DNA from 2 places in the Peribacillus asahii genome. Region 2 is predicted to be linked to the other one. Evidence: a T-box and tRNA genes for the amino acid it is inferred to sense, from the RefSeq annotation. Region 2 holds a T-box; the other holds one or more tRNA genes.
The links. A T-box is a leader RNA that pairs with one kind of tRNA and senses whether it is charged. The one in region 2 lies ahead of tyrS (tyrosine--tRNA ligase), so its partner is inferred to be a tRNA-Tyr.

Region 1: it has a tRNA-Tyr gene. The T-box ahead of tyrS (tyrosine--tRNA ligase) is inferred to sense a tRNA for this amino acid. The anticodon was not compared.

The regions. Positions count from the first base shown of each region.
Region 1 is NZ_CP026095.1:4,729,585-4,735,551, reverse strand. It holds rRNA gene BAOM_RS23400 (23S ribosomal RNA) at 1-1,372, shown strand, start outside; rRNA gene rrf (5S ribosomal RNA) at 1,438-1,553, shown strand; tRNA gene BAOM_RS23390 (tRNA-Glu) at 1,578-1,652, shown strand; tRNA gene BAOM_RS23385 (tRNA-Val) at 1,657-1,732, shown strand; tRNA gene BAOM_RS23380 (tRNA-Thr) at 1,740-1,815, shown strand; tRNA gene BAOM_RS23375 (tRNA-Lys) at 1,823-1,898, shown strand; tRNA gene BAOM_RS23370 (tRNA-Leu) at 1,903-1,984, shown strand; tRNA gene BAOM_RS23365 (tRNA-Gly) at 1,992-2,066, shown strand; tRNA gene BAOM_RS23360 (tRNA-Leu) at 2,080-2,168, shown strand; tRNA gene BAOM_RS23355 (tRNA-Arg) at 2,178-2,254, shown strand; tRNA gene BAOM_RS23350 (tRNA-Pro) at 2,264-2,340, shown strand; tRNA gene BAOM_RS23345 (tRNA-Ala) at 2,360-2,435, shown strand; tRNA gene BAOM_RS23340 (tRNA-Met) at 2,465-2,541, shown strand; tRNA gene BAOM_RS23335 (tRNA-Ser) at 2,561-2,653, shown strand; tRNA gene BAOM_RS23330 (tRNA-Met) at 2,684-2,757, shown strand; tRNA gene BAOM_RS23325 (tRNA-Asp) at 2,761-2,837, shown strand; tRNA gene BAOM_RS23320 (tRNA-Phe) at 2,860-2,932, shown strand; tRNA gene BAOM_RS23315 (tRNA-Tyr) at 2,967-3,050, shown strand; tRNA gene BAOM_RS23310 (tRNA-Trp) at 3,064-3,137, shown strand; tRNA gene BAOM_RS23305 (tRNA-His) at 3,150-3,225, shown strand; tRNA gene BAOM_RS23300 (tRNA-Gln) at 3,241-3,312, shown strand; tRNA gene BAOM_RS23295 (tRNA-Cys) at 3,318-3,391, shown strand; tRNA gene BAOM_RS23290 (tRNA-Gly) at 3,401-3,474, shown strand; tRNA gene BAOM_RS23285 (tRNA-Ile) at 3,479-3,555, shown strand; tRNA gene BAOM_RS23280 (tRNA-Asn) at 3,573-3,647, shown strand; gene BAOM_RS23275 (threonine/serine exporter family protein) at 3,832-4,587, shown strand; gene BAOM_RS23270 (threonine/serine exporter family protein) at 4,599-5,057, shown strand; gene BAOM_RS25275 (hypothetical protein) at 5,257-5,574, shown strand.
Region 2 is NZ_CP026095.1:1,152,436-1,158,402, forward strand. It holds gene BAOM_RS05750 (MFS transporter) at 1-1,362, shown strand, start outside; gene BAOM_RS05755 (M20 family metallopeptidase) at 1,407-2,603, shown strand; gene BAOM_RS05760 (hypothetical protein) at 2,645-2,920, shown strand; gene BAOM_RS05765 (MarR family transcriptional regulator) at 3,025-3,537, shown strand; T-box leader at 3,557-3,780, shown strand; gene tyrS (tyrosine--tRNA ligase) at 3,823-5,070, shown strand; gene BAOM_RS05775 (amidohydrolase family protein) at 5,222-5,965, shown strand.

The sequences.
Region 1 (5,967 bases), 1.2 Mb from region 2:
GCGGAGCTGTGATGGCGAGGGAAATATAGTACCGAAGTTCCTGATTCCACACTGCCAAGAAAAGCCTCTAGCAAGATGTAGGGTGCCCGTACCGCAAACCGACACAGGTAGATGAGGAGAGAATCCTAAGGTGTTCGAGAGAACTCTCGTTAAGGAACTCGGCAAAATGACCCCGTAACTTCGGGAGAAGGGGTGCTCATTAGGGTGTTAAAGCCCAGATGAGCCGCAGTGAATAGGCCCAGGCGACTGTTTAGCAAAAACACAGGTCTCTGCGAAACCGCAAGGTGAAGTATAGGGGCTGACACCTGCCCGGTGCTGGAAGGTTAAGAGGAGAGGTTAGCGCAAGCGAAGCTTTGAATTGAAGCCCCAGTAAACGGCGGCCGTAACTATAACGGTCCTAAGGTAGCGAAATTCCTTGTCGGGTAAGTTCCGACCCGCACGAAAGGTGTAACGATCTGGGCACTGTCTCAACGAGAGACTCGGTGAAATTATAGTACCTGTGAAGATGCAGGTTACCCGCGACAGGACGGAAAGACCCCGTGGAGCTTTACTGCAGCCTGATATTGAATTTTGGTACAGCTTGTACAGGATAGGTAGGAGCCTGTGAAGCCGGAGCGCCAGCTTCGGTGGAGGCGTTGGTGGGATACTACCCTGGCTGTATTGACATTCTAACCCGCACCCCTGATCGGGGTGGGAGACAGTGTCAGGTGGGCAGTTTGACTGGGGCGGTCGCCTCCTAAAAGGTAACGGAGGCGCCCAAAGGTTCCCTCAGAATGGTTGGAAATCATTCGTAGAGTGTAAAGGCACAAGGGAGCTTGACTGCGAGACCTACAAGTCGAGCAGGGACGAAAGTCGGGCTTAGTGATCCGGTGGTTCCGCATGGAAGGGCCATCGCTCAACGGATAAAAGCTACCCCGGGGATAACAGGCTTATCTCCCCCAAGAGTCCACATCGACGGGGAGGTTTGGCACCTCGATGTCGGCTCATCGCATCCTGGGGCTGTAGTCGGTCCCAAGGGTTGGGCTGTTCGCCCATTAAAGCGGTACGCGAGCTGGGTTCAGAACGTCGTGAGACAGTTCGGTCCCTATCCGTCGTGGGCGCAGGAAATTTGAGAGGAGCTGTCCTTAGTACGAGAGGACCGGGATGGACGCACCGCTGGTGTACCAGTTGTCTTGCCAAAGGCATCGCTGGGTAGCTATGTGCGGACGGGATAAGTGCTGAAAGCATCTAAGCATGAAGCCCCCCTCAAGATGAGATTTCCCATAGCGCAAGCTAGTAAGACCCCTGAAAGATGATCAGGTTGATAGGTCAGAGGTGGAAGTGTGGCGACACATGGAGCTGACTGATACTAATCGGTCGAGGACTTAACCTATTGTTTTGATAACACGCAATGCTTTCCTATTATCTAGTTTTGAAGGAACAACGTTCCTTATATTGTTTGGTGACGATAGCGAAGAGGTCACACCCGTTCCCATTCCGAACACGGAAGTTAAGCTCTTCAGCGCCGATGGTAGTTGGGGGTTTCCCCCTGTGAGAGTAGGACGTCGCCAAGCAAGCCCTTATTTTGGGTTAGGTATGGCCCCTTGGTCAAGCGGTTAAGACACCGCCCTTTCACGGCGGTAACACGGGTTCGAATCCCGTAGGGGTCACCATTTTGGAGGATTAGCTCAGCTGGGAGAGCATCTGCCTTACAAGCAGAGGGTCGGCGGTTCGATCCCGTCATCCTCCACCATTTATATGCCGGTGTAGCTCAATTGGTAGAGCAACTGACTTGTAATCAGTAGGTTGGGGGTTCAAGTCCTCTTGCCGGCACCATTTGGACGAGTCATTAGCTCAGTTGGTAGAGCATCTGACTTTTAATCAGAGGGTCGCAGGTTCGAATCCTGCATGACTCACCATATTGCGGGTGTGGCGGAATTGGCAGACGCACCAGACTTAGGATCTGGCGCCGCAAGGCGTGGGGGTTCGACTCCCTTCACCCGCATTATTATGCGGAAGTAGTTCAGTGGTAGAATACAACCTTGCCAAGGTTGGGGTCGCGGGTTCGAATCCCGTCTTCCGCTCCACTTTTCGCAAAGTGCCGGGGTGGCGGAACTGGCAGACGCACAGGACTTAAAATCCTGCGGTAGGTGACTACCGTACCGGTTCGATTCCGGTCCTCGGCACCATTTTAATATGCGCCCGTAGCTCAATTGGATAGAGCGTCTGACTACGGATCAGAAGGTTATGGGTTCGACTCCTTTCGGGCGCGCCATATTATATGCGGGAAGTAGCTCAGCTTGGTAGAGCACTTGGTTTGGGACCAAGGGGTCGCAGGTTCGAATCCTGTCTTCCCGACCATGATACTTATAAATGATATGGGGCCTTAGCTCAGCTGGGAGAGCGCCTGCCTTGCACGCAGGAGGTCAGCGGTTCGATCCCGCTAGGCTCCACCATAAATTCATTCAATTTTATCCTTAAGTTTGGCGGTGTAGCTCAGCTGGCTAGAGCGTACGGTTCATACCCGTGAGGTCGGGGGTTCGATCCCCTCCGCCGCTACCAATTATTAAGGTTTTAATACGGAGGTATACCCAAGTCCGGCTGAAGGGATCGGTCTTGAAAACCGACAGGGGGGTCAAACCCCGCGGGGGTTCGAATCCCTCTACCTCCTCCATTTTTTTTACAATATTTAATTTTTTACCGTCGCGGGGTGGAGCAGTCCGGTAGCTCGTCGGGCTCATAACCCGAAGGTCGCAGGTTCAAATCCTGTCCCCGCAATATGGTCCGGTAGTTCAGTTGGTTAGAATGCCTGCCTGTCACGCAGGAGGTCGCGGGTTCGAGTCCCGTCCGGACCGCCATATTATTTATCTTAAATGTTTTGGCTCAGTAGCTCAGTCGGTAGAGCAAAGGACTGAAAATCCTTGTGTCGGCGGTTCGATTCCGTCCTGAGCCATCTTCTTATTTACCCTTATCTTATAAGGCAATATGGAGGGGTAGCGAAGTGGCTAAACGCGGCGGACTGTAAATCCGCTCCTTCGGGTTCGGCAGTTCGAATCTGCCCCCCTCCACCATTTTATTGTTTATAGGGGTATAGTTTAAAGGTAGAACTAAGGTCTCCAAAACCTTCAGTGTGGGTTCGATTCCTACTACCCCTGCCAATTATAATTATGGCGATTGTGGCGAAGTGGTTAACGCATCGGATTGTGGTTCCGACATTCGTGGGTTCGATTCCCATCAGTCGCCCCATTTCATTTTTACTGTTGGGCTATAGCCAAGCGGTAAGGCAGCGGATTTTGATTCCGTCATGCGAAGGTTCGAATCCTTCTAGCCCAGTCAACGGCAGCATAGCCAAGTGGTAAGGCAGAGGTCTGCAAAACCTTTATCCCCGGTTCAAATCCGGGTGTTGCCTCCAATTTCATATGCGGGTGTAGTTTAGTGGTAAAACCTCAGCCTTCCAAGCTGATGATGAGGGTTCGATTCCCTTCACCCGCTCCAAAATGGGCCTATAGCTCAGCTGGTTAGAGCGCACGCCTGATAAGCGTGAGGTCGGTGGTTCGAGTCCACTTAGGCCCACCATTTATACTTTTTATTGTTCCGCAGTAGCTCAGTGGTAGAGCATTCGGCTGTTAACCGAACGGTCGTAGGTTCGAGTCCTACCTGCGGAGCCATTTTTATAGTTAAGAAGTAATACATTAATCCTAATAAGGGTTATTTTTTTTGTCTAATAATAGTAAAGAATCAGCCTCTTTGAAGAAGTGTTGGTTCTTTTTTTATTTTATCAATTGCAAATATACGTTATGATGTAGAGAGCTTTGTATATAATAATGGATAATTATATGATGGAGAGATTAGATGGAAGATCAGAGAAGTTTGAACAGCATTATAGATGTATGTTTATTAGCAGGAAAGATTATGCTTGAGAATGGGGCGGAGACATATCGAGTAGAAGATACGATGATTCGGATTGCATCTGCATTTGGATGTAAGGAGTCTCAAAGCTTTTCAACGCCAACGGGGATTATTTTCTCTCTAGATGGTGATTATCCTATTTCTAAAGTAATTCGAATCTCTCATCGCTCGACAGATTTACATAAGGTAACGTTGGTTAATAGCATTTCAAGGAGTGTTACGAATAAGGAGTTAACAGTAAGAGAAGCCTATATCAAACTGAAGGAATTGGAGAAAGCAAATGTAGCTTACCCTCTTTGGATTCAGATTTTTGCAGCGTTTATTTCAAGTGGCTGTTTTACTATTATGTTTAATGGACAGTGGAATGATTTTATCTGGGCTTGCATAGCTGGCGGGTTAGGATTTGCGTGTTTACTTCATTTACACCGACTATTGGAAGTAAGGTTCTTTGCTGAATTTATTGCTTCTTTTGTAATTGGGGTAGCAGCGTTTTGGTTTATGTACATAGGCCTTGGTAGTGAGTTAGATAAAATTATTATCGGCGCTGTGATGCCGCTTGTACCAGGGCTGTTAATTACAAATGCTGCTCGAGATTTAATTGCAGGGCATTTAGTTTCAGGTTTAGCGAAGGGAGCCGATGCAGGCTTAACTGCTTTAGCAATTGGAGCAGGAATTGCCGTTGCTTTCGTTATTCTATGAGGAGGGAAAGGGTGTTTGAACAGGTTGTAACTAGTTTTATTGCCTCGGCTGCTTTTGGCGTTCTCTTTAATGCTCCAAAGCAGTCTTTAATAAAATGCGGGCTTGTTGGTATGATTGGATGGGTTTTATATTATGGACTGGTTGAGATAGAATATGATAGTATTTTTGCTACTTTAGTGGCAGCTTTTGTTGTTGGGGTTATTAGTCAGTTTTTTGCAAAAAGATATAAAATGCCAATTATTATTTTTACCATTGCAGGCATTATTCCGCTTGTGCCGGGCGGCTTGTCCTATGATGCGATGAAGCATTTTGTTGAAAATGATTACAATGTGGCTGTTCAATTGGCTGCGAAAGTATGTATGCTGGCTGGAGCAATTGCGATGGGGATTATTTTTGCAGAAGTAATGAATCAATTAATGATTAAATATAATAGAAGAAAACAAAGTGAGAAAGGGGCTCCGTTGAAATAACGGGCCCCTTTCTCTATTACAGATTTCCCGAACGAGAAAGCCCACTTCTTTAGAGGTGGGATGATAGTGAGGTCGAACCAGGCGTGTCTCGTGACACGTTAATAGTTCGATTTTTTTCGTGTTGTGGGCGTACTTCTTGTGGACGGAACGTACGTTCTCGTATAATGGTTTTATAGAAAACAAGAGAGGAGGAAAAAACATGTTTGTCACACACTCATTTCGTATTCCCTATGAGAAATATCTATATGAAGAATTGAGAATGATGCAGAGAGAAGCGGCTTCTGTATGGAATGATATCGTTCGAGAAGCGACTTCTTATTATGTTTCTCGTAAAAAGTGGTTAAGTAAAACAGAGATTCAATCTGTTCGAAAACAAACGTATCAGCTCCATTCTCAGACTGTTCAAGCCATTGCGGATAAGTATGAAGCGAATCGAGAAACGATTCGACAGCTTCGAAAAACGGATAAAAAAGCGAAGTATCCGTGGAGAAGAAAATACTATTATTGCATCCCATAAAAAAAAGCATCGATGGATATAACCAAAGATACCATTTCGATAAAAAAGGCATCCTATGGATTTTCACTTCCTGAATTGTTGACTAAAAAGAAAAAGAAGAATTGGAACGAAAAATTCCCCAGAAATCCATCGTGATGTAAACGGAGCACAAAATATTGCCCGTAAAAAACATACGATGGCAGTCCAACCTCTTCATTCGATCCTATTCAAACAATCGATTTGGTACAAACGCTTTTTGTCTGAAGAAATCAGACAAAAAACGAAACATCCAAAGGATAAACCGAAGAAAGAACCAAGTATCGCCAGTCGAATGGCGTAGTGGCACCGACCTTGCCCTTTTGAAAGACTGTTTTTCTCTCAAAAGTTGCTCGCCTAAGTTTCACCCCTACATCT
Region 2 (5,967 bases):
CAGGCAATGGTCAATGTTGTTCCGGCCGTGCAGAAAGATTTAGGCATTTCACTTGGCACATTAAATATTGCAATCAGTTTAACGGCTTTATTCTCGGGAATGTTTATTGTTGCTGCTGGTGGGTTAGCAGATAAAATTGGTCGAAAGAAAATGACGTATATCGGGTTAATCCTAAGCGTTATCGGCTCGTTGTGCCTTGTATTAGCACAGGGATCTGTTTTATTGATCATTGGTCGTGTCATTCAAGGACTTTCAGCGGCATGTATTATGCCTGCAACAATTGCGTTAATGAAAGCTTATTTTGAAGGGGCAGAACGTCAGCGTGCTCTTAGTTTCTGGTCCATCGGATCTTGGGGCGGATCAGGAATTGCTTCTTTCGCCGGTGGTGCAATTGCAACTTATATGGGCTGGAAATGGATTTTCATCTTTTCTATCATATTCTCTTTACTCGGTATGTGGCTGATTAAAGATACTCCAGAAAGCAAAGGTGAATCAACAGGTGCTTTTAAATTTGATTACACTGGATTAGTCATTTTTATCATCACAATGCTTGCTCTAAATATTTTGATTACTTTTGGTGCAGATTTAGGCTGGACAAGCCTGCGTACAATCGGTCTTGTCATTGTTACAATCATTGGAGCAATTGTTTTCTTCAAAGTTGAAAAAAGTAAAAATATAGTACTCATTGACTTTTCTTTATTTAAAAATAAACCATATTCTGGTGCAACTTTCTCTAATTTCTTGTTAAATGCGATTGCTGGAACTCTTGTTGTAGCAAACACTTATGTGCAAGTAGGTAGAGGATTTAGTGCCTTTCAATCAGGAATGCTATCATTAGGGTATTTAGTAGCAGTGTTAGCAATGATTCGTGTCGGAGAGAAAATTTTACAAAGAGCAGGCGCAAAATCACCAATGATTTGGGGGGCTCTCATTACAACAGTTGGTGTAGCTATTATGGGATTAACTTTTTTATCTGATGTTATATATACAGTGGTTGTCTTTATTGGATTTGCTTTGTTTGGACTTGGATTAGGGATTTATGCGACTCCATCAACAGACACATCTGTATCTAACGCACCTTCAAACAAAGTCGGTGAAGCTGCCGGAATCTACAAAATGGCAAGCTCACTTGGCGGAGCGTTCGGTGTGGCGATTTCAGCAACTGTTTATAGTTCAATTGCAGCGGTTGGTAGTCTTGAAATCGCAGCTACTGCAGGGATTATCGTAAACGTAATATTCGGTGTACTTTCTATTCTTTCCATTATGTTTATGGTTCCTGGAGATACTGGAAAAAAAGCAATCGAAAAATCATCTAAACAAATAAGAAAGCCAAATCCTAGTCAACCAAATCCAATTCATTAAAGAATTCGGAGTATTCATTTCGAACAGTTAGAGGGGATTATTGAATGTTATTAGATGAACTAATGAAAAAATTAGATGAAAAAAAGGATCGTATCATTGAGATTCGCCGTTATCTACATGAACATCCAGAACTTTCTTTCCAAGAAGAAGAAACGGCTAAATATATCAGCGATTTTTATACGGACGTGCCAGTGGATTCAGTTGAAACAAACTTCGGTGGTGAGCGTGGTGTCGTTGTAACCATTAAAGGTTCCAAGCCTGGAAAAACCATTGCTATTCGTGCTGATTTCGACGCCTTACCAATCAAGGAAGAAACGGGGCTGCCTTTTGCATCCAAAAACGAAGGGGTTATGCATGCTTGTGGTCATGATGGTCATACAGCATACATGTTGGTGTTAGCTGAGACATTAGCTGAGTTTAAAGATCAACTAAAAGGTACGATTCGAGTTATTCATCAACCAGCAGAAGAAGCTCCTCCAGGCGGTGCGATCGGTATGATTAAAGCGGGTGTCCTTGATGGTGTAGATGCAATCATTGGAATTCATGTAATGAGCAACATGAAAACAGGTCATATTTATTACAGAAGCGGGAACACCCAAACAGGAAGATCCTATTTTAAATTAGTTGTTCAAGGGAGAGGTGGACATGGATCATCACCTCATCTAGCCAATGATGCTATTGTTGCAGCAAGCTCATTCGTCATGAATTTACAAACAATAGTCAGTCGTCGAATCAATCCATTTGATACAGCTTCCGTTACCATTGGTAATTTTGATGGAAAAGGTACATTTAACGTAATCAAAGATGCCGTTACAATTGAAGGAGATGTTCGAACAATGTCTCCCGAAACTCGGGAAATTGTAGAAACCGGGGTGCGTGCGTTTGCGGAAGGATTAGAAAAATCATATGGAGTAAAATCTACTCTTGAATATAACAATGATTATCCTGTTCTATATAATGATCCTGACGTAACGGAGCATGTACATCAAGCTCTAGAACAAGCTTCCATTCCAGAAGTAGAAGCGGTTTTGGAGACACCGCCACAGCCGCCTTCAGAAGATTTTGCTTACTATCTTGAAAAAATACCAGGATGTTTCTTCTATGTCGGTGCTTGTCCTGAGTCAGGTGAAGCCTATCCGCATCATCATCCTAAATTTGATATCAATGAAAAAAGCCTTATCATTAGTGCTAAAGCTATGGCTGCTGTTGTAGCTTCTTACTGTGATGGGAGTGAGAAGTAAGAGGATTTCCTCTGAATAAAGAAAATAAAAATAGCCCCATTATGGAATATTTAATTTCCTCAATGGGGGCTATTTGTTATTATTGTAGAAATATTTATGTGAAAGTTCATTATCAATGTCATAAATTATCCCTTGTGCATCAAGGCTTTTTAGACATAGATTTACTGGTGGGCAAAGGAGAAGAGGAAGAGTACGCTGAATCAGAAGTAACAAAAGTTTTGAGTTGCCCTGGAGAAAGAATAGTTGAAAGTCCAGCCTTTTTCTTTATTCAAGTAATCAAACAAGTTAAGAGAAGGTGGTTTAATCCTTCAAAATGAATTGGGGATATATTTGTATGAATGACTATGTTGCATTCTTTTATTTTTTTTGTTAATATCGTTTCATAGCTAACGATTATGAAAATTTAAAGAGGTGAGTCATTATTCATTTATTTAATGAGGATGGGGAACTGCTTCCTGAAGAAATAGATACGATTAATCGGTTAACTAAAATCCCTATTGATTCGTTAAATTTAGACGCGATTGCTGTGGTTACAAATATCTATCGGATTGCTCAAGGATTAAGAAATAAGATGGAACAGGAAGTTTTATCTGAATATGGATTATCATGGACGGCATTTTCTATGCTATATGATTTATGGATTTGGGAATCAATCGAGACCAAAAAATTAGCCGAGTCAGCAGGTGTTTCAAAAGCTACAGTTAGCAATATTACCAAAACACTCGAACGGAAAGACCTATGTTATAGAAAAAGTGACAACAGGGACAGAAGAATAACTTATCTTGTGTTAACAGATAAGGGAAAGCAAGTGATGGAGGATCTTTACCCAAGGTTCCATAAAGGCGAAGTAGAGATTGTTTCGGGTTTGTCTGTCGATGAACAAAAGAGTGTGACAAACCTGCTTAGAAAAGTCATTCGAGAAAATCATTTTTGATGATCGACAATAAAATATTGAAAAAGCAATGACGGGAAATCCAGTAGTAGTTATCTCCCTGTTATATAGAGAGTCGATGGTTGGTGTAAATCGACACAAAGATAACACGAATTACATTCCTTGAGCTTTCTTTGTGAAACAGACAGTAGCAAAGAACGGATGAAACCGTTATACGTTAGAGTGGAAGGATTATATCCTTCAATAAGGGTGGTACCGCGTGCAAAGTTAAACCACGTCCCTTTTTTGGGATGTGGTTTTTTTATATTTATTTTAGGAGGAACGAAGATGAGTAATGTACTAGCACAATTAAACGAGGAACAACGAATAGAAGTAAAGAGACAAATGGCTATTTACAGCCAAGGCGTACAAGATATTATTCCAAATGAAGAGTTAGAAAATAAAATTGCAAAGTCCATTTTAGAGAATAAACCATTAAAAATAAAATTAGGCTTAGACCCTTCTGCTCCAGATGTGCATCTTGGACATACTGTGGTACTTAACAAGATGAGGCAGTTTCAAGAAAATGGTCATATTATCCAGCTTATTATTGGTGACTTTACTGGGAAGATTGGAGATCCAACAGGAAAATCAGTGGCTAGAAAACAATTAACGGATGAAGAAGTGAAGCATAATGCCAAAACATACTTCGAACAATTTGCAAAGGTTATAGATATGGAAAAAGTTGAGCTGCATTACAACTCTAAATGGTTATCTCAATTAAACTTTGAAGATGTCATTCAACTTGCAGGAAAAATAACCGTAGCAAGGCTTTTAGAGAGAGATGATTTTGAAGAACGAATTGCCTTTGGGAAACCAATTTCTCTGCATGAATTCTTTTACCCATTAATGCAAGGATATGATTCCGTGATATTAGAATGTGATATAGAACTTGGTGGAACAGACCAGCATTTCAACATTTTGATGGGTAGACATTTTCAGGAGAAGTTCGGAAAAGAGAAGCAAGTAGCCTTGTTAATGCCATTATTAGAAGGGCTTGATGGTGTCGAGAAGATGTCTAAATCAAAGAAAAACTACATCGGTATTGATGAGAGTCCACAAGAAATGTACGGAAAAGCGATGTCCATCCCAGATGAATTAATGAATAAATACTTCGAATTAGTAACAGATTTTACTCCTGAGCAAATTCAGTCCGTGAAAGGTCAAATTGAAACAGGTCAATTGCACCCAAGAGATGCAAAAATGTTACTTGGTAAGACAATCGTTAGAATGTACCACGGAGTAGAAGCAGCTGAAAAAGCAGAACAGCATTTTATCTCAGTTTTCCAACAAGGGTTATTACCTGATGAGATTCCAGCAGTAGTATGGGATGGAAACACAGAAGTCCCTGTCATAGATGTACTTGTTGAATTGCAATTATTAAGCTCCAAAAGCGAAGCCAGAAGAATGATTGAAAACAGAGGGGTAAAAATAAACGGAAATAAGGTAGAAGATACGAGGCTGCAAGTTTCGATTACCGATGGACTAATCATACAAGTTGGGAAACGCAAATTTGTAAAAATTAAAACATTATAAAGTACGATATAAAGGTACGGCTTAAAGTTGTACCTTTTTTCAGCCTTGTTAGTTTAGTTCAATAAGGTAAAGTTATGAATTTTTATAAATAACCTATAATTTTCTTTATGTACTGGAGCTGATATGTTAAAGAAAAGAAAGGGGAATGACAATGAGAATTTTTGATGCACATTTTCATATTATTGATTTTGATTTTCCAATTATCGAAAACCAAGGATATTTGCCGCCTAGTTATGTTGTAGAAGATTATCAAAATGAAACTGCTGATTTAAATGTATTAGGTGGAGCTATTGTATCAGGGTCATTCCAAGGGTTTGATCAAGAATATTTATTAAAGGCACTAAAACAACTGGGCTCAACATTTTGTGGCGTAACACAATTACCTTTTACAGTGACGGACGAAGAAATACTACATTTAAATGAGAATGGGGTAAAAGCATTACGCTTTAATATTAAAAGAGGTGGTTCAGAAGATTTATCGAAGCTGGATTACTTTGCTAGAAGAGTTCATGATTTAGTAGGATGGCATAGTGAGCTTTATATTGATGCAAAAGAGTTACCCGAAATTGCATCTACTATTGAAAAATTACCGGCTATATCAATCGACCATTTAGGATTATCAGAAGAAGGATTACCGCATTTATTAAAATTAGTTGATAAAGGCATACACGTAAAAGCAACAGGATTTGGACGTGTGGAACTAAATGTTGAAAATGCTTTAAAATCCATATATGAGACAAATCCAGATGCTCTTATGTTTGGAACAGATTTACCATCCACAAGAGCAAAAAGACCTTTTGAGTATGGAGATATTGAATTGATTCAACAGTTATTTGATGAACAAGCTACGGATAAAATCCTGTATACGAATGCTTTCAAATGGTATTTCAAGTAATG